3 regions of the Pseudomonas sp. 20P_3.2_Bac5 genome follow, and region 1 is predicted to be linked to each of the others. Evidence: riboswitches for the same ligand, from Rfam matches in the RefSeq annotation. Region 1 holds a riboswitch; each other region holds the start of a gene.
The links. Region 1 has a riboswitch for cobalamin ahead of NTD88_RS14530 (ABC transporter substrate-binding protein). Riboswitches for the same ligand answer to the same signal wherever they lie in the genome.
Positions count from the first base shown of each region.

Region 2: another riboswitch for cobalamin. It lies ahead of NTD88_RS27270 (TonB-dependent receptor); the one in region 1 lies ahead of NTD88_RS14530 (ABC transporter substrate-binding protein).
Region 3: another riboswitch for cobalamin. It lies ahead of cobW (cobalamin biosynthesis protein CobW); the one in region 1 lies ahead of NTD88_RS14530 (ABC transporter substrate-binding protein).

Region 1 covers NZ_JANLOA010000077.1:17,487-24,028, reverse strand. Annotated here, with positions in the region: gene uca (urea carboxylase) at 1-782, shown strand, start outside; cobalamin riboswitch at 904-1,106, shown strand; gene NTD88_RS14530 (ABC transporter substrate-binding protein) at 1,252-2,268, shown strand; gene NTD88_RS14525 (FecCD family ABC transporter permease) at 2,268-3,308, shown strand; gene NTD88_RS14520 (ABC transporter ATP-binding protein) at 3,305-4,096, shown strand; gene NTD88_RS14515 (pseudoazurin) at 4,113-4,550, shown strand; gene NTD88_RS14510 (OprD family porin) at 4,586-5,923, shown strand; gene NTD88_RS14505 (GNAT family N-acetyltransferase) at 6,146-6,542, opposite strand, start outside.
Region 2 covers NZ_JANLOA010000135.1:29,643-36,184, reverse strand. Annotated here, with positions in the region: gene thrC (threonine synthase) at 1-675, shown strand, start outside; gene NTD88_RS27285 (Lrp/AsnC family transcriptional regulator) at 672-1,109, shown strand; gene NTD88_RS27280 (homoserine dehydrogenase) at 1,347-2,387, shown strand; gene NTD88_RS27275 (aldehyde dehydrogenase family protein) at 2,400-3,818, shown strand; cobalamin riboswitch at 3,897-4,103, shown strand; gene NTD88_RS27270 (TonB-dependent receptor) at 4,211-6,349, shown strand; gene NTD88_RS27265 (ABC transporter ATP-binding protein) at 6,385-6,542, shown strand, end outside.
Region 3 covers NZ_JANLOA010000009.1:109,372-115,913, forward strand. Annotated here, with positions in the region: gene hpaR (homoprotocatechuate degradation operon regulator HpaR) at 355-777, shown strand; gene NTD88_RS01490 (hypothetical protein) at 946-1,242, shown strand; gene NTD88_RS01495 (DUF1272 domain-containing protein) at 1,359-1,604, opposite strand; gene cobM (precorrin-4 C(11)-methyltransferase) at 1,675-2,421, opposite strand; gene NTD88_RS01505 (cobalamin biosynthesis protein) at 2,450-2,875, opposite strand; gene NTD88_RS01510 (CbtA family protein) at 2,875-3,567, opposite strand; gene NTD88_RS01515 (CbtB-domain containing protein) at 3,579-3,761, opposite strand; cobalamin riboswitch at 3,860-4,047, opposite strand; cobalamin riboswitch at 4,104-4,312, shown strand; gene cobW (cobalamin biosynthesis protein CobW) at 4,408-5,475, shown strand; gene cobN (cobaltochelatase subunit CobN) at 5,479-6,542, shown strand, end outside.

The sequences.
Region 1 (6,542 bases):
TGTTCGACGCCAGCTATCTGGTGATGGGCCTCGGCGACGTCTACCTCGGCGCCCCCGTCGCCACGCCGCTGGACCCGCGGCACCGCCTGGTGACCACCAAATACAACCCGGCGCGCACCTGGACCGCGGAAAACTCGGTGGGCATCGGCGGCGCCTACCTGTGCGTGTACGGCATGGAAGGCCCGGGCGGCTACCAGTTCGTCGGCCGCACCTTGCAGATGTGGAACCGCTACCGCGAGGTCGCCGCGTTCGGTGGCAAGCCGTGGCTGCTGCGCTTCTTCGACCGCATCCGTTTCTACCCGGTGACGGCGGACGAACTGCTGCGGATTCGCCGTGATTTCCCGCTGGGGCGCTACCCGTTGCAGATCGAAGAGAGCGAACTGTGCCTCGCCGATTACCAGGAGTTCCTCGCCCGCGAGGCGGCGGGAATCGACGCCTTCCGTACGCAGCAACAGGCGGCGTTCAACGCCGAGCGCGAGCGCTGGATCGCCTCCGGCCAGGCCCATTTCGAAAGCGACGAAGCGGCAGCCCCTGCGGCTGAAGAAGCAGCGCTCGAAGCCGGCCAGCAAGGCGTGGACAGCCCGATCGCCGGCAACCTGTGGCAAGTGCAGGTCAGCGCTGGCGACCGGGTCAAGGCCGGCGATGTGCTGGTGGTGCTGGAGTCGATGAAGATGGAAATCCCGGTACTGGCGCCGTGCGATGGCCGGGTGGCCGCAGTGCGCGTGGAGCCCGGCTCGCCGGTGCGGGCGGGACAGCGGGTGGTGGTGTTGGCGGATCGCTGAGGCTCGACGCCCCGACAACATCGCTGTCACTGAGGGCCTCATCGCCGGCAAGCTGGCTTGCCAGCGATGAGGCCCTCAACATCACCACCACTCCAACACTGGCCCTGTGCCGCTCTATCCCGTACCATCGCGCCCCGCCGGTTTCCGAAAGGAACTAACAGGGAATTCGTCCGCGCCGCTTACCGGTGCGAAAACGCAACTGCCCCCGCAACTGTAGGCGCCGAGCCTGCTCCTTTTTCACACGCCACTGGGCCACGCCCGGGAAGGCAGGAGCATGGTGATGACGCGCCAGTCAGGAGACCTGCCGGCCAGCAGCATCGCAAACCCACCGGCGGGGTGTCCGGGAAGGGCATTCCGTTTCCGCACGGCAACCGTTTTCGGCTGCCCCGCGCGCTTGCGCGTCTTCGGGATGTGTTTTCCAGACCTGTGCCGTCCGCCACGCACACGTTCGAATGGAGATCGCATCCGCATGCCCCTGTCCCGCCTCACGCTCGCCCTGCTCGCCAGCCTCGGCCTCGCCAGCACCGCCCTCGCCGCGCCCACCGCGTACCCGCTGACCATCGATAACTGCGGCACCCCGCTGACCTTCGACCAGGCTCCGGCACGCGCGGTCACCATCGGCCAGTCCGGCACCGAGATGTTCTACGCCCTGGGCCTTGAGCAGAAGCTGGCCGGCACGTCGCTGTGGTTCAGCGACGTGCCGGAGCGCTTCAAGGCGCAGAACGCCAAGGTCGAGCGCCTGGCCGACAACGACCCGAGCTTCGAAGCGGTGATCGGCAAGCGTCCCGGCCTGGTGGCGGTGCAGTTCGAGTGGATGGTCGGCCCGCAAGGCGTGGTCGGCACCCGCGAGCAGTTCGCCGACCTCAAGGTCCCGGCCTACCTGATGCCGTCCGACTGCGAAGGCAAGGACAACCTCAGCGGCGCCGACGGCACCCGCCTGCAGGCGTTCCAGATCGACAGCCTGTACAAGAGCATCGAACAACTGGCGCAGATCATGGACGTCCAGGACCGCGGCGAAGCCGTCGTCAATGACCTCAAGGCGCGCCTGGCCAAGGTCACCGACAACGCCGGCCAGCGCCGCGATCAGGATCAATCGGCCGTGTTCTGGTTCTCCAGCGCCGACCTCGATATCGACCCTTACGTGGCCGGGCGCAAGGGCATTCCCGACTTCATGCTGAACAGCCTGGGCATGCGCAACGTCATCGCCTCCGACGAAGAATGGCCCACCGTGGGCTGGGAAACCATCGCCAAGGCCAACCCGACCTTCCTCGTCATCGCCCGCATGGACCGTCGCCGCTTCCCCGCCGACGACTACCTGAAGAAGCTCGAATTCCTCAAGAACGACCCGGTCACCCGCAACATGGACGCGGTGAAAAACGACCGCATCATCATCCTCGACGCCAACGCCATGCAGGCCAGCCTGAGCCTGGTCGACGGCATCGAAACCCTGGCCGCCGCCAGCCAGAAGCTGCGGCAGGACCACTGATGCCCCACGCTGTCGCCCGCCTCGTCCTGCGCCTGCTGGGCCACGCCCTGTGGGTCGGCGCCTTGCTCGCGCTGGCGGTGACGATCGCCGCCAGCATCGGCGAAACCCGCCTCGGCCTGTCCGTGGTGCTGGACGTGCTGGGCAACAAGTTGTGGGGCGCCGGCCACCTGCTGGACCCTATCGACGAAGGCATCATCTGGAACTACCGGCTGCCCCGCGCGCTGGTGGCCGGCGCCTGCGGGGCCGGCCTGGCGATGTCCGGCGTGGTGTTGCAGGCGCTGCTGCGCAATCCACTGGCCGATCCGTACTTGCTGGGCATCTCCGCCGGCGCGTCGACCGGCGCGGTGCTGGTGGCGATCATCGGGGTCGGCGCCGGCACCTTGTCGATGTCCGGCGGGGCCTTTCTCGGCGCCCTGGCCGCCTTCGCCCTGGTGGTGTTGCTGGCGCGCGGTGCACGCGGGGCCGGCAGCACCGGGCAGATCATCCTCGCCGGGATCGCCGGCTCGCAGTTGTTCAATGCCCTGACCTCGTTCCTGATCACCGCCTCGGCCAGCGCCGAGCAAGCCCGCGGCCTGATGTTCTGGCTGCTGGGCAACCTCAGTGGCGTGCGCTGGCCGGCGGTCGGGCTGGCGCTGCCGGTGGTGCTGCTGGGGCTGGTGCTGTGCCTGTGGCATCGGCGCGCGCTGGACGCCTTCACCTTCGGCGCGGACGCCGCAGCGGCGCTAGGCGTTCCGGTGCGCCAGGTGCAGATCGTGCTGGTGGCGTGCGCGGCGCTGATGACCGCGGTGCTGGTGTCCATCGTCGGCTCCATCGGCTTCGTCGGCCTGGTGATTCCCCATGCCGTGCGCCTGCTGGCGGGGCCGCGACACACCCGCCTGCTGCCGTTGAGCGCGTTGTGCGGCGCGCTGTTCCTGATGGCGGCGGATGTGCTGTCGCGCACCCTGATCAAGGGCCAGGTGCTGCCGATCGGGGTGATCACCGCGCTGGTCGGCGCGCCTGTGTTCGCCCTGATCCTGATCCGGGGGCAACGTTCGCGATGAATGCCTTCGAGCCGACACAGCACTGCGCCGCCCTCGCCTGCACGGGCCTGGGGTACCAGATCAAAGGCACGCCGCTGGTGGCCGAGGTGGACCTGCAGGTCCGCCCCGGCGAAACCCTCGGTATCGTCGGGCCCAACGGCTCGGGCAAGTCCACCCTGTTGAAGTTGCTCGCGGGTCTGCTCAAGCCCCACAGCGGCGAAGTCCGGCTCAACGATCATCCGCTGGCGAAGCTGCGCCGTGGCGAAATCGCCCGGCTGCTGGCGGTGGTGGAGCAACAGGCCAACACCGATGACGCCATCAGCGTGCGCGACGCCGTCGAGCTGGGCCGCACACCCTGGCTGTCGGCGCTGTCGCCATGGAGCGCGGCCGATGACGCCATCGTCGCCCAGGCCTTGCAGGCGGTGGCCATGGCGCACCTGGCGCAGCGCACCTGGCACAGCCTCTCCGGCGGCGAACGCCAGCGCGTGCACATCGCCCGCGCCCTGGCCCAGCAGCCGCGCATCCTGCTGCTGGACGAGCCGACCAACCACCTCGATATCCAGCAGCAACTGAGCATCCTGCATTTGGTGCGAGCACTGCCGGTGACCACGCTGATCGCCCTGCATGACCTCAACCAGGCGCTGGACTGCGACCGCCTCGCGGTGATGCAGCACGGCCGGCTGGTAGCCCTCGGCACGCCGCTGGAAGTCCTGACCCCACAACGCCTGCACGACACCTTCGGCGTGCACGGCCATTTCATTGACGATCCGCTGGACGGCAGCCGCTTCCTGCGCCTGCGTCCGCGCTGATTTTTCGAGGTATCCGATGCACGTTCTTTCCAGGCTGGCACTGCTGGCCCTGCTGTTCAGCCCCGTGGCCGTGGCCGAAGTCCACGAAGTGAAAATGCTCAACCGGGGCGCCGCCGGGGCCATGGTCTACGAGCCGGATTTCCTGCGCCTGCAACCCGGCGACAGCGTGCGCTTCCTGTCGTCCCAGAGCGGCCATAACGCCGCGACCATCGACGGTCTGCTGCCCGCCGGCGCCGAGCCGTTCAAGAGCAAGATCAACCAGCCGCTGGAAGTGACATTCGACGTTCCGGGTTTCTATGGCATCCAGTGCAGCCCCCATGTGTCGATGGGCATGGTCATGGCGATCCAGGTTGGTGAGCCGGGCGCTGCGACGCCAGTGCCGCCCGCCAGCCTCAATCTCCGCGCCAGCCAGCGCCTGACCACCATCATCCAGCGCGAACTGCCGCCACGCTGAACCGCGCTTTTTATCTGCTACGGAAGGATCCGCCCGTGATCAAGCTCCACCACCTCGCCCTGGCCCTCGTGGCCCCGACGTTGGCTCATGCCGAATCGGCCCAGGACCAGGCCAACGGCTTTATCGAAGACAGCACCTGGCTGCTGCTCAACCGCAGCGTGTTCGACCAGCGCGACTACCGCCATGGCGGCCGCAGCAACGGCGCGCGCAACGCCTACAAACCCCGCGACCAACGCAACGGCGCCGCCGAAGAATGGGCTTACGGCCTGATGGGCAGCGTGCAATCGGGCTTTACCCAAGGCACCGTCGGAGTTGGCGTCGACGCCCACCTCTACTACGCACGGCAACTGGACAGCGGCGGCGGCCGGGCCGGCAAGGTGCGGTTGCTGGGCCTGGACAACGAAGGTCACCCCAAGGACAACGCCGCCCGCGGTGGCGCGGCGGTCAAACTGCGCTGGTCCAACACCACCCTGAGCTACGGCGAGCAACGGGTGAAAACGCCGGTGTTCAGCTCCTCCGACAGCCGCCTGCTGCCGGAAACCGCCACCGGTTTTTTCCTCACCAGCCAGGAAATCCCCAACCTCAAACTGGTCGGCGGCCACTTCAACGAAAGCACCGACCGCAACGCCTCCAGCCATGACCGCGGCTTCGTGGTGAACTACTCCAACGGCAAACAGGGCAACGGCTTCGACCTGGCCGGCGTGGTCTACGACGGCGTGCCGGGCCTGGTGACCAGCCTCTACACCTCGCGCTACGAAGACAGTTGGCGCCAGCACTACCTCAGCGCCAGCTACCGCAAGCCGCTGGCCGGCGACCGCTCGCTGGGGCTGGACCTCAACCTCTACCGCACGAGCGACACCGGCAAGGCGCTGTCGGGTGACATCGACAACACCACCTGGAGTTTGATGTCGAACTACCGCAGCGGCGCCCACACCTTCAGCCTCGGCTACCAGGCCGTGGACGGCAACACGCCGTTCGACTACGTCACCCGTGGCGCCATCTTTATCAGCAACGCCGTGCAACTGTCCGACTTCAACGCGCCGAACGAACGCTCCTGGCAGGCGCGCTACGACCTGGCGATGCAATCCTTCGGCGTTCCGGGGCTGGTGTTCAGCGCGTTGTATGTGCGCGGCAGCGGGATCGACGGCAGCCATGTCGATCCGCGGGGTGGCTATGCCTGGCTGGGTTATGGCGAGGGTGGCCGGCATTGGGAGCGGGATCTGGAAGCGCGTTATGTGGTGCAGAGCGGTCCGGCGAAAAACCTCGCGCTGTCGCTGCGGCACAGTGTGCACCGCGGCAATGCGGCGCAGGCAGAGACGGATGCCGATCAGGTGCGGTTCGCGGTTGAGTATCCGTTGAGTGGTGGGTTCTGAGCGGGCACGACGCGGAACCTGTAGGAGCGGCCGTTAGCCGCGATGGGCCGCGCAGCGGCCCTGAATCCATCCAGCACATTGTTTCTGGCGGGTTGGGATCTCACATTCAGACATCCTCAAGGTTGAAAGAAATGCCGGATGTAGACAGCCATCTCGAGCTGGATGGTTTTGGGGCCGCTGTGCGGCCCATCGCGGCTAATGGCCGCTCCTACAGGTACCGCGTCAAGCCAGACCCCATTCCATATGCGTAGTCCGCCAAACCGGATCGTCCTCCACGTCCACAATCCGAAACCCCCGCCGCTGCCAGAACTCGATGGCACCCGGCAAAAACGGATGGGTGTGCAGATACAACACCTCCACGCCCTGCTCCACCGCCAACGCCTTCAGCGCCTCGTACAACCGCCGCGCCAACCCGCCCCGCCGGTACGCCGGCTCGACGAATAAGCGCACCACCTCAACCACCCGCCGCCCACGATAGTCGAACTGGGCAAAGCGGTGGTCATACGGCAGGTAACCAATGGCCGCGACAATACGTTCGCCGTCACGGGCAATCAGAAAACGCCCCTGCGCGGGCGCCTGGTAGCTACCCGCAAAATCCGCCAGATCAGTCGGCATCGGC
Region 2 (6,542 bases), on a different contig from region 1:
CAGTTGGGCGGTGGCACCCGGCCCGTCGGGTTCAGCGTGCCTGCCGCGAGCTTTGCCGAGATCTACGCCGGCTTCGTCGCGCAGAAAATGGGCCTGCCGATCAATCAGGTGATCGTTTCGACCAACAGCAACGACGCGCTGCACCGCTTCCTCCACCGCAATCGATATGCCACCCACGCCAGCCAGCGCACCCTGGCGCCGGCCATGGATTTTTCCCTGTATTCGAACCTGGAGCGCTTTATCTGGGAGCTGTATGGGCGCAGTGCCGGTTGTGTCCGGACGCTGATGGAACATTTCGAAGCCTGTGGCGAGCTGAGCATTGGCAACCCGCAGTGGCTGCAGGCGCGGGTACTGTTCGACTCCTATGCGGTGGAGGAGGCCGAGGTGCGCCGCGAGGTCATCCGCCTGCGCGAGGACACCGGCGCCATTGTCGATCCGCATACGGCGGTGGGCGCGCTGGCCGGGCGCCTGCATCGGCGCAGCCTGGGCGCGCCGATGGTCACCCTGGGCCAGATCGCGCCGGAAAAATCCGCCGCGCTGCTGGCGCAATTGGGTGTGTGGGACGGCGAGGTGGCGCTGCCGCCAGCCTTGGCAGACGAGCCGCCGGCCCTTCAGCGTGGCGATCTGGACGGACTCTGTCATGTGTTGCGGGCTGCGCAGGCGAGGGCGCTATGAAGCGCATTCTGGACCCCCTGGACGAGCGCATCCTGGCCGAGCTGACCGCCAATGCGCGGATCGCTCATGCGGAGCTGGGGGCCAAGGTCAACCTGTCGCGCAACGCGGTGCGCCAGCGCGTCGAACGGCTTGAGCGCGATGGCGCGATTCAGGGCTATACCGTGCGGCTGGGCGACGCTCGCCGGCCTTCGTCGCTGATCAGCGCGGCGATTTTCGTTTATCGCTACGACCGCATGCGCGGCGACGATGTGCTGGCCAAGCTGGGGACCATTCCCGAGGTGGTCCAGTGTGAGGTGCTCAGTGGCGAGTTCGACCTGATGCTGCGGGTCAACGCGGCGAGCCCTGAGCGGGTTCACGCGGTCTGGAAAGAAATCGCGGCCATGCCCGGCGTGGAAAACACCGTGACCTCGTTTGTCCTTTCTGCTGTCTTCTAACTAACCCTTCCGCCCATTTCGCAACGGTTCGCTCCCACACTGTAGGAGCGAGCTTGCTCGCGATGCCCCCCACGCTTGCGCTGGCTCACCGCAGCGCAAGCGTCCCTTCGCGCCTCGATTTCAGGCGTTTGCGCACTGCGCAAATCGCTCAACAAATACAGCGTTTTGCCGTATTCAAGTGCCCTGGCCCGACTCGTACGCTGATGCCATCAAACAACAGCAAAGAGGAATGCCTTCGTGACTGAATACAACATTGCCCTGGTCGGCTTCGGTGGTGTGAACCGTGGCCTGGCCCAGTTGATCGCAGAGCGTAACGCCACCTGGAAGGCGGCCCTCGGTTTCAGCCTGAAGATCGTCGGCGTCACCGACCTGTTTCTCGGCTCGGTGGTCAACCGCAACGGCCTGGACGCCGCCGAACTGGTCGCGCTGCCCGCCGAGAAGGGCGCGCTGGCGCGCATCGCCGGCGGTACTGCCGAGGCCTTCAATGAAACGGTGATCAAGCAGTCCGGCGCCGACATCATTGCCGAGGCGACCTTTACCAACCCGGTCGACGGCGAGCCGGCAGCCACCTTCTGCCGCTGGGCGCTGGAAAGCGGCATTCATGTGGTCACCACCAACAAGGGCCCGATTGCCTTGCACGGCGCCGAGCTCAAGGCGCTGGCCCGTCGCAAGGGCCTGGCGTTCGAATACGAAGGCTCGGTGATGAGCGGCACGCCGGTGATCCGCCTGGCCCGACAAGCCCTTGCCGGTGCGGAAATCCAAGGTTTCGAGGGCATCCTCAACGGCACTTCCAACTATGTGCTGACGCGGATGAAGGACGGCCTGGCGTTCAGCGATGCGGTGGCCCAGGCGCAACAACTGGGCTACGCCGAAGCCGACCCGACCGCGGATGTCGAAGGCCATGACGTGCGCCTGAAAGTGGTGATCCTCGCCAACGAACTGCTGGACGCGCACTTGAGCGTCAGCGACGTCGCCTGCTCGGGCATCAGCGGCATCAGCGCCGCAGACATCGTCAAGGCGCAGGCCACGGGGCAGTGCTGGAAACTGATCGGCGCCGCCAGCAAGGCGGCCGACGGTTCGGTGTCCGCCAGCGTCGAAGCGCGTTTGTTGCCGCTTGAGCACCCGCTGGCCGGCATCTCCGGCGCGGTCAACGCGATCTCCTTCAACACCGAACTGCTCGGCGCCGTCACAGTGTCCGGGCCGGGCGCCGGCCGGATCGAGACGGCGTTTGCCTTGCTCTCCGACATCATCGCCCTGCACACCACCGACCGCCAGTAACCGGAGCCTTTCATGAGCGTATCTCGCATGACCAGTGTTCAATCCGTAGCCCCAAGCCACATCGACGTGTTCAGCCCGTTCGATGGCGGTGTGGTCGGTCGCGTGCCCAACCTCGACGCTGCGGCGGTGCCGGGCCTGCTGGCCCGGGCGCGGGCGGGCGTCAGCGAAAGCGCGGCGCTGCCACGCCATCGCCGTGCGCGGATTCTCGAGGAGGCCGCACGACTCGTGGAAGCCGACGCCGCGGCGTTCGCCAGCCTGATCGTGGCCGAGGCCGGGAAAACCCTGCGCCAGGCCGAGAAGGAAGTGAAGCGCTGTGTTAACACGCTGAAGCTGTCCGCCGAAGAGGCGCGGCGCAATGCCGGTGAAGTGGTGCCGTTCGAAGCCTATGAGGGCTCGGAGTCCCGCCAGGGCTGGTTCACTCGCGAACCGCTGGGGCTGATCGTCGCGATCACGCCTTACAACGACCCGCTGAATCTGGTCGCGCACAAACTGGGCCCGGCGATTGCCGGCGGTAACGCGGTGATCCTCAAACCGTCCGAGCTGGCGCCGTTGTCGGCGTTGAAACTGGTGGAGTGCCTGTCGCAGGCCGGGCTCCCGGACAACGTGGTGACCACCGCCACCGGCGGTGTGGAACTGGGCCGGGCGCTGGTCGAACTGCACGAGGTGCGGATGATTTCCTTCACCGGCGGCTTTGCCACCGGCGAATCCATCGCCCGCAGCGCCGGGCTGAAAAAGCTGGCGATGGACCTGGGCGGCAACGCGCCGGTATTGGTGCTGGAAGACTGCGACCTCGGGCCGACCGTGGAGTCCTGCGTCTCGGGTGCCTTCTGGGCCGCCGGGCAGAACTGCATCGGCACCCAGCGCATCCTGGTGCACCGCGCGATTTATCCGGCGTTCCGCGAACAGTTCGTGGCGCAGTCGCGGGCCTTGAACCTGGGTGACCCGTCGCTTCGCGAAACGGATGTCGGGCCGATGGTCACCGAGCAGGCGGCCTGCCGCACCGAACAATTGGTCGAGGACGCCGTGGCGGACGGTGCCAGGGTGCTTTGTGGCCACCGCCGCGAGGGCGCGCTGTACGCACCTACCGTGCTGGAACAGGTCAGCCACGCCAGCCGGATCTGGCAGCAGGAAGTGTTCGCGCCGGTGGTGATCCTCGAACCGTTCGACCACCTCGACGACGCCGTCGCCCTGGCCAACGCGCCGGAATACAGCCTGCACGCCGGCGTATTCACCCGCGACCTGTCGACCGCGCTGAAGCTGGCCCGGCGCATCGAGGCCGGTGGCGTGATGATCAACGACTCGTCCGACTACCGCTTCGACGCCATGCCATTCGGTGGCTTCAAATACGGCAGCCTCGGACGGGAAGGGGTGCGCTTCGCCTATGAAGACATGACGCAGCCGAAAGTGGTGTGCATCAACGACATGGGCTGAGTCGTCGCGTCGGTGATTGCCGGTCCTGATGCCGGCCACCGACACCTCTGTCGTTGACCGGCTGGCACTTTGATGGTCAACTGCGCGCCTGTTTCAGGTGCCCCATACCGCCGTGTATGGGGTGAAACGGGAAGCCGGTTCGTCACTTTGCTGATCAGTCCGGCGCTGCCCCCGCAACGGTATGCGAGCGAAACATTCGAAAAGCCACTGTGCCCCGCGCATGGGAAGGCGAATGTTTCATGACCCTCGCGAGCCCGGAGACCGGCCTGAAGCATCGTTTGGCAAACCCGCGGTGGGCGGGCGCAGGCCGGTTTCCGTGGGCTGTCGCGCCCGCGATTCCCTATGCGTTGTTCCCTCCGGGATTCTTTCATTCCTGCTTCAAGTGGAACGACATGTCCCGTAATTCCCTGTTCAATTCCTTCTCGGGCACGCTGCTGTGTGCCAGCCTCGCACCTTGCGTATTACTGTCCCTGCCGGCGCACGCCGCGGAAGACGAAAAAGCCCTGTCCCTGCCGGCCACGGCCATCAACGAGGTCGCCGAGCAAAACCCTCAGCCTGACCTGCACACCCCGAGCACCAGCGGTTCGCGCCTGGGGCTGACGCCGCTGGAGACCCCGGCCAGTGTGACCAGCATCAGCGCCGAGCAGATCCTCAAACGCAATAACGCCACCGTGCAGGACGCCGTGACCCGCTCGCCGGGCGTCACCTTCATCGGCACTCCCGGCAACGGCGGCACCGCGCTGTCGGCCCGCGGCTTCACCGGCCACAGCTCGACCATGCAGTTGTATGACGGCACCCGCCTGTATGTCGGCGCCGGCACCGTCACCTTCCCGGTGGACACCTGGGCCGTGGAACGCATCGATGTGCTGCGCGGCCCGGCCTCGGTGCTCTACGGCGAAGGCGCCACGGGCGCGGTGATCAACGTGGTGCCGAAGAAGCCGTTCGAGGGCGAGATCCGCAACCACCTGCGCCTCGGCTATGGCTCGGACGACAAACGCCAGGCCGCGCTGGACAGCGGCGGCTCGCTGACCGACACCCTCAGCTACCGCTTCAACCTGAACCAGCAAGCGAGCAATGGCTGGGTCGATCGCGGCAACTCGGAAAGCATCGCCCTCAGCGGCTCGCTGCGCTGGCAGGCCACCGACGACCTGAGCTTCACCTTCAGCCACGACTACAGCGACCAGGAGCCGCAGCGCTACTTCGGTACGCCGTTGGTGGACGGGCATTTCCGCGAGTCGCTGCGTGACCACAACTACAACGTCGAGGATGCGACCGACCACTACAACGACCAGTCCACCCGGCTGGTCACGGACTGGACGATCAACGACAACCTCAGCGCCAGCAACCAGTTGTACTTCCTCAAGGCCCAGCGCCGCTGGCGCAATGCCGAGACTTACACCTGGCTGCCGGGCGACCTCGTGCGGCGCGACAGCTTCATCAGCATCAAGCAGACCCAGGAGCAGGTGGGCGACCGTCAGACCTTCACCCTGCAGCATTCGCTGTTCGGGCTGGACAGCCGCACCGTGGTCGGCGCGGACTACAACTCGATCCGCTTCGTGCGCAAGCATGACTTCGGCAACGTCTACAGCGACACCGTGCCGCTGGCCGGCTCGGGTGGTGGCGGCTATGTCAGCACCGACCCGTATCGCTCCCGTGACGCCAACCAGGCGAAGCAGTTCTCGCTGTTCGCCGAGAACCGCACCCAGCTCACCGAGCAGCTTTCGCTGATCACCGGTGTGCGCCGCGATCAGGTCCACCTCGACCGTACCGACGTGCCGACTGACACCCGCAGTGATCGCAGCCTGTCCGGTGGCAACTGGCGCGCCGGCCTGGTGTTCGCCGTCACCGAGGACCTGTCGCTGTACGGCCAGTACGCGACCAGCACCGAAGGCGTCAGCAACCTGCTGACCCTCTCGACCGCGCAGCAGCAATGGGACCTCAGCACCGCGAAACAGACCGAAGTGGGCATCAAGCAGCAGTTGCTCGACGGCCGTGGCGAATGGACCCTGGCCGCGTACCACATCGTCAAGAAGAAGCTGCTGAGCACCGATCCGGTCAATCCGACGATCCAGCAGCAGATCGGCCAGCAGTCCTCCGACGGCATCGAAGCCACCCTGGAACTGCGTCTGCCATACGACGTGCAGCTTTCGGCCAACGCCGCCTGGGTTCGCGCCGAGTACGACGAGTTCGCCAGCGGCAGCAATGACTTCAAAGGCAACCAGCCGGTCAACGTGCCGCGCCGTTCCGCCAACCTGTGGCTGAGCAAGGACTTCGCCGAGCGCTTCAGCGCCGGCGCGGGCGCGCGCTACGTGGACAGCCGTTACGGCGACAACGCCAACACGGTCGACGTCCCGGGCTACACCGTGGTCGATGCCAACGTTGACTGGCACGTGCAGCCGGACCTGACCCTCGGCTTGCAACTGAACAACCTGTTCGACCGCCAGTACGCCACCACCACCGGCAACAACGGTCGGCAGTGGTACCTGGGCGAGCCGCGTTCGTTCTTCGTCACGGCTGACTACACCTTCTGACTGCCGCGCCCCCGGCGGGGGCGCACGGAGACTGAATGTCCTCACTCAGTATCGAGGGGCTGGCCTGGGCCGCCCCCGGCCGTGACCGCGATCCGCTCTGGCTGCTGCGGGATATCCACCTGCGGGTCGGCCAGGGCGAATTCGTCGGCCTGATCGGCCCCAATGGCAGCGGCAAGACCAGCCTTTTGCGCTG
Region 3 (6,542 bases), on a different contig from region 1:
CTGTCATTGTTGTGCAGGCGCGCCGATTGCTGCAGGGCGCTACCCGAGGTTTCGAGCACTGCCGGGTGTGCACGCGAACGTCGATTCCCGGTCGAAACCTGCCGCATAGCTTGCCAGAGCCGTTAAATATATCAAGCGGATTAACCGTTTCGTGTGCATATTTTTTAACGTAAGACCTTTGATTTATCGTTTAACTCTCTGATTGGCCTCAGGTAAATGTGATTTTTAGCGGACACGGCAGTTCATTATATTTGACGAGCCTTTCACCGCTGTCCGCACCGTGGCCATTACGGGCCTTGCGGCCCGAAAGCCCCGCTCTTAAGCTTCAGAACCTCCGTTGATATCAGCCTGCCCATGCCCAGTCCAAGACCGTCCCTGACCCTCACGCTGTTGCAAGCCCGCGAAGCCACCATGGCCTTCTTCCGCCCGTCGCTCAACGCGCACGGCCTCACCGAGCAGCAGTGGCGGGTGATCCGCATCCTGCGCCAGCAAGGCGAGCTGGAAAGCCATCAACTGGCCGAACAGGCCTGCATTCTCAAACCGAGCATGACCGGCGTGCTGAGTCGCCTTGAGCGCGACGGCCTGGTGCGGCGCAAGAAATCCGTGCAGGACCAGCGCCGGGTCTTTGTCAGCCTCACCGAGCAGGGCCAGCAGTGCTTCGTGGACATGAGCGAAGACATGGAGCGCAACTACCAGCGCATCCTCGAACAGTTCGGCGACGCCAAGCTGCAAACGCTGCTGGGGCTGCTCAACGAGTTGAAGGGCGTCAAGCCCTGAGGGGGCGGCTGTTCGCGCAACTGAAAAGTCCTACATATACTGTCGGTTATCCGCAACAGCTTGCCGTCGTTGGTCGGACCACGACGTCTCAACGCCGGTGGTAGTGGCCGTATCTGAAGTAACCCGCTCGCGAGTCGTCATTTCAGGCGCTTAAGAGAGGCTATGGCGATGGATATCATCAGTCTGATCATTCAGATCATCAGCGGTGTGGTAGGCGGCAACGCGGCGGGCATGAGCAAACAAGGCATGGGGCCGCTGCTCAATTCGATTCTTGGCGGGGTGGGTGGCGTGGTGCTGGGGCAGATCCTGGCGTCATTCACCGGCGATCAGAGCCTGGCCCAGGCTGGCGCGGCAGGCACCCTGGATTTGCCCGCGATCATCAGCAGCGTGGTGGGCGGCGGGGCTGGCGGGGCGGTGCTGACGTTTATCGTCGGGCTGATCAAGAACAAGCTGCAGCCGCATTAGCCACAAAATAGGGCCAGTCAGTTAAGCCCGTCGAGACCCTTCGCGAGCAAGCTCGCTCCTACACTGTAGGAGCGAGCTTGCTCGCGAAGGGCATTACTGCATCGTAGGCCCTTTCTTCAATGAGTCGGGCAACCCTCGGCCTTCACCGTGCGCACCGTCGTTGCCGGATTGCGCGCCAGCTTCTCGCCCACCCTGGCAGGCCTTGGCTGCAACTCGCCACCGCAGTTCGGGCACTTGCCCTTCAACTGACCTTCCGCACAGCTGCGGCAGTAGGTGCATTCGAACGAGCAGATCAGTGCATCGCGGCTGTCGCCTGGCAGGTCGGTGGCGCAGCATTCACAGCAGGGGCGCAGTTCAAGCATTGAAGGTAGTCCTTTGAGGTATGCCGAAGCGTTAAATTGAAGCAACGCTGATGGCAATGCAATAGCGCGGTCAGGGACGGTACAGATGCGCGTGGCCCGCCCGGTAAAGCGCGGACTCACTGAAATTGTCGCTGGCAAGCACCCGGCCCACCAGGATCAGCGCCGTGCGGCGGAATCCTTTGCGTTCCGTCTGCTCGACGATGTCGTCCAGCGTGCCCAGCACCCAGTCCTGGTCCGGCCAGGTGGCGCGATGGACCACGGCGATCGGGCAGTCGCCGCCGTAATGCGGGCGCAGTTGCTCGACGATCTTTGGCAGATGCCGCACCCCGAGGTGAATCGCCATGGTTGTCTTGTGGCTGGCCAGGCTGGCCAGCGCTTCACCTTCGGGCATAGGGGAGCTGTCGGCGAAGCGGGTGAGGATCACGCTCTGGGCGATGTCCGGCAGTGTCAGTTCGCAGCCGAGCAGGGCGGCGCTGGCCGCAGTGGCGGTCACGCCGGGGATGATCTGGTAAGGAATGCCCAGTTCACGCAGATGGCGAATTTGCTCGCCGATGGCGCCGTACAGGGCGGGGTCGCCGCTGTGCACCCGGGCCACGTCCTGGCCCTTGGCATGGGCGGCGCTGATCGCCGCGATGATCTGCTCCAGGTGCAACTCGGCGCTGTTGATGACGGTCTCGGCCTGGTGCCCTTCGAGCACTGCGGCGGGCACCAGGGAACCGGCGTAGATGATGACCGGGCACTGGCGGATCAGGCGCTGGCCCTTGACGGTGATCAGCTCCGGGTCGCCGGGGCCGGCGCCGATGAAATAGACGGTCATGGCAAATCCTTGAACGAGAGGGGGCGGATTATCCGCCAAACGACGGCGCCCAGGCCAATGCCAGGGTCATATCGTCCTGGACGATGCGGGTGACCCGCAGTTGTGCGGGAAGGCCGCTGACCTGTTCGGCCAGCGCCAGGGCACAGCTCTCGGCCACGCCATGGCAGCCGCTGTGGCGAAAGGCGACCGGCGAGCGGTGGCTGAGGCGGGCGGCGAAGGGCGCCAGTTGCGCGGCGCTGAAGAAACTCAGCGGCAGGGCAAGTTGCGCGGCCAGTTGCAGCAGGCCGGGTTCGTCGTGCTTGAGATCGATGCTGGCCAGGCCGGCGAGGGCTTCGAGAGGGAGGTCATGGGCTTTCAAGGTCCGCCTTAGCAGCCCGGCCAGATTATCGGCCGGACTGCTGCGGCGGCAGCCCAGCCCGGCGAACAGCGGGGTTGCGCCGGGCGGGAAGGGCATCACGCAGCCTGGCGGCGGTACAGCCAGGCGCTGATCAGGCCGAGGGCGACCCAGAACGCCGCATTGGTCAGCAGCGAAGCGACGATGAACTGCGACTCCAGCGCTTCTGGTGCCAGGCTTTCGTGCACTTCCGGTTGCGGCGCGCCGATCACATGCGGCAGCACCAGCAGCACCAGGCCCACGGCCTTGAGCAGCCAGTTACCGGCGAACACCATCAGCGCCAGGCCAACGGCGGTCGCCGCGGCGGTGCCAATCCACCAGTACTGACGCAGGGCCAGGTCGGCGGCGGCGGTACCCGGCAGTTCCGGCGGCAGGCCCAGGTTCGGCGCCAGGCAGAACACGGCGAAACCGCCGAGCCCCCACAGCGCACCCGTGGTGACGCGGCCTGGGCGACGCAGCGTGTACATGGCGGCGAGCAGCAGGGCAAAGCCGACCGCGACCACCAGATTGCCGCCCGTGGTGGACAGCACGCGCTGCCAGCCATCTTCCGGCGACCAGGCTTCGGCGTCGTGATGATGCTCCGCGCCCGCCGCGGCGTCGGCGTGCTCGTGTTCTTGTACGGCCGGGGCCGCGGTTTCATAGGTTTCCGCCTGGAGAATCAGCGGCGCGACCCAGAAGCTTTGCAGCAGGGTCAGCAGCAGTGCGGCCAGCAGGCCGGCGAAGCCTGCGGTGCGAGCGATGCGCATGAACATTCGGGCAGGCCTCAGTGGCAAGGGAAAGCGGCGCTGTGACGGGTATCGTGCGCGGCGTTGTGCACCGCTTCGATGTGCGAGAAGCCGGCGAAGTAGACCAGGCACAGGCCCAGCACCGAGGCGCTGACGGCAGCGACGATGCGCTGGCTGAGGGTGGTCGGGGTGGCGATGGCGTGACTGGCGATGATCGGCATGGCGCTTTCCTCTTGGTGTTGTCGGCAACAGGCAAGCGCGAAGAACCCCTGGCCGGAATCGCCCAGGGGCTGCAACGTCGCCCGCCCACCGCGGGTTTGGTCAATGCTGTTGTTCAGGCCGGTCTCCGGGCTTGCGAGGGCATTTCGCCGTGGCGTCACCTTCCCATGCCCGCAGGCACAGTGGTCTTGACGCTTTCCTCGCTTACCGTTGCGGGGGCAGCACCGGAATTTACCGGTTTCCCGTTTCACCTTGTAACAAAAAGGCACCCAAACGAATCGCGCTAGGAAATCACGCGCGTTGACATCCGTCAATACAGCGGTTGACCGGCTTCGGGGCACTGCGTAGCCTTGCCGGTTCGAGGTTCTCTGGCACGGGCCGGAGCTAAGACGGGAACGCGGTGCGCCTTTTTCAGGCCAGGCCGCGGCTGCCCCCGCAACTGTAAGCGCTGCTCCCATCGACACAGCCACTGCCGAACCGGCGGGAAGGCGTCGATGCCGCCCTGAAGGGCACAGCGCGAGCCAGGAGACCTGCCTCGTTCAGTTTCCGACTTTCAACCGGGCGGGGTGATCCGGTGGCGAACGCGCCCAGGCTGCATGCCTGCGGCTCCCGTCCCGCATGCCCGCCATCCTGCCAAGGGCATCCGACATGAAAACACTGGCCAAACTCCCCGTCACCATCGTTACCGGCTTTCTCGGCTCGGGCAAAACCACCTTGCTGCGGCACATGCTGGACAACGCCCAGGGCCGCCGTATCGCGGTGATCGTCAATGAATTCGGCGAGCTGGGCATCGACGGCGAAATCCTCAAGCAGTGCAGCATCGGCTGTACCGAAGAAGAAGCCTGCGGCCGGGTTTACGAACTGGCCAACGGCTGCCTGTGCTGCACCGTTCAGGAAGAATTCTTCCCGGTCATGCGTGAACTGGTGGCCCGCCGTGGCGACCTCGACCACATCCTGATCGAAACCAGCGGCCTGGCGCTGCCCAAGCCGTTGGTGCAAGCCTTCCAATGGCCGGAAATCCGCAACGCCTGCACCGTTGACGCGGTGATCACTGTGGTCGACAGCCCGGCCGTGGCCGCCGGCACCTTCGCCGCCTTCCCGGAACAGGTCGATGCCCAGCGCAAGCTGGACCCGAATCTGGATCACGAATCCCCGCTGCACGAATTGTTCGCCGACCAACTGGCCAGCGCCGACCTCGTCGTCCTCAACAAGGCCGACCTGATCGCTGCCGATGCCCTGGCCGCCGTGCGCGCCGAAGTGGCTGAAGAGCTGCCGCCTGCCGTGAAGGTGATCGAAGCCAGCAAAGGCGTGCTGCCGCTGGAAGTGCTGCTGGGCCTGGGCGCCGAGTCGGAAGCCCATATCGACGGCCGCCGTACCCACCACGACAGCCATCACGACGATGATGACCACGACGACCACGACCACGACGCCTTCGATTCCATTTCCCTGGAACTGCCCGAAGCCGACGAAGCCCTGCTGCTCGACGCCCTCACCCAGTTGGTGGTGGACAGCGGCATTCTGCGGGTCAAGGGTTTCGCGGCGATTCCCGGCAAGCCGATGCGCCTGCTGATCCAGGGCGTTGGTACGCGCTTCGACAAACACTTCGACCGCGCCTGGCGCAGTGACGAAGCGCGGGTCACGCGCCTGGTGCTGATCGGTCAGGAACTCGACGCCGAGGCGCTGCAAGCCCGTCTGCGCGCGGCCCTGGGCGCCTGATCCATGCACCTGCTGCGGACCCAGCCCGGCGGCTTCGTGCCGGACGACAGCATTGCCGACCTCGGGCAGACTCCCGCCGAGCTGGTGATCCTTTGCAGCGGTGACTCGCACCTGGCGCTGCTGGCGGAAACCGCCCGCGAGCTGCCGGACGACTACCCCAGCCTGCGCCTGGCCAATCCGATGCAGGTGCAGAACCATGCGTCGGTCGACCTGTATGTCGATCAGGTGCTGCGCCACGCCAAGGTCATCCTGGTGTCGCTGCATGGCGGCATCGGCTATTGGCGCTACGGCGTCGAGCAACTGGTGGCCCTGGCCGAGCGCGGCGTGCAACTGATTCTGGTACCGGGCGACGACCGCCCGGACCCGGAGCTGAGCAGCCTGGGCACGGTCACCGGCGAGCAGGCCGAGCGGCTCTGGCACTTCCTGCGCCAGGGCGGCAAGGCCAACGCCCTGAATTTGTTCAACTGCCTTGCCAGTCTCTGGCTGGGCCGTGATTACCCCTGGGACGAGCCCCGGCAACTGCCGCGTACCAGCCTTTATCACCCGGATCACGCCGAGGCGGACCTCGCCGATTGGCGGGCCGACTGGTGCGCCGGGCAACCGGTGGTGCCGCTGCTGTTCTATCGCTCGCACCTGCAGGCGGCCAATACCGGCTTCGTCGACGTGTTCTGCGAGCGCTTGATCGGCGCCGGGCTCAATCCGCTGCCGATAGCGGTCGCCAGCCTCAAGGAGGCCGGTTGCCTGGCCCAGGTCGAGGCCTGGCTGGACGAAACCGACGCGGCGTTGATCCTCAATACCACCGGCTTTGCCCAGTCCAGCCCGGAGCAGCCGCACCTGCGCCCGTTCCGCCGCGACATTCCGGTGCTGCAAGCGATCTGCGCCCAGGACAACGAACCCGGCTGGCAAGCCAGCGAGCAGGGCCTCGGGGCGCGCGACCTGGCGATGCACATCGCCTTGCCGGAGCTGGACGGGCGCATCATCACCCGGCCAATAAGCTTCAAGGACCTGGCCTGGCGCAGCGAGCGCAGCCAGTCCGATGTGGTCTGCTACCGCGCACACCCCGAGCG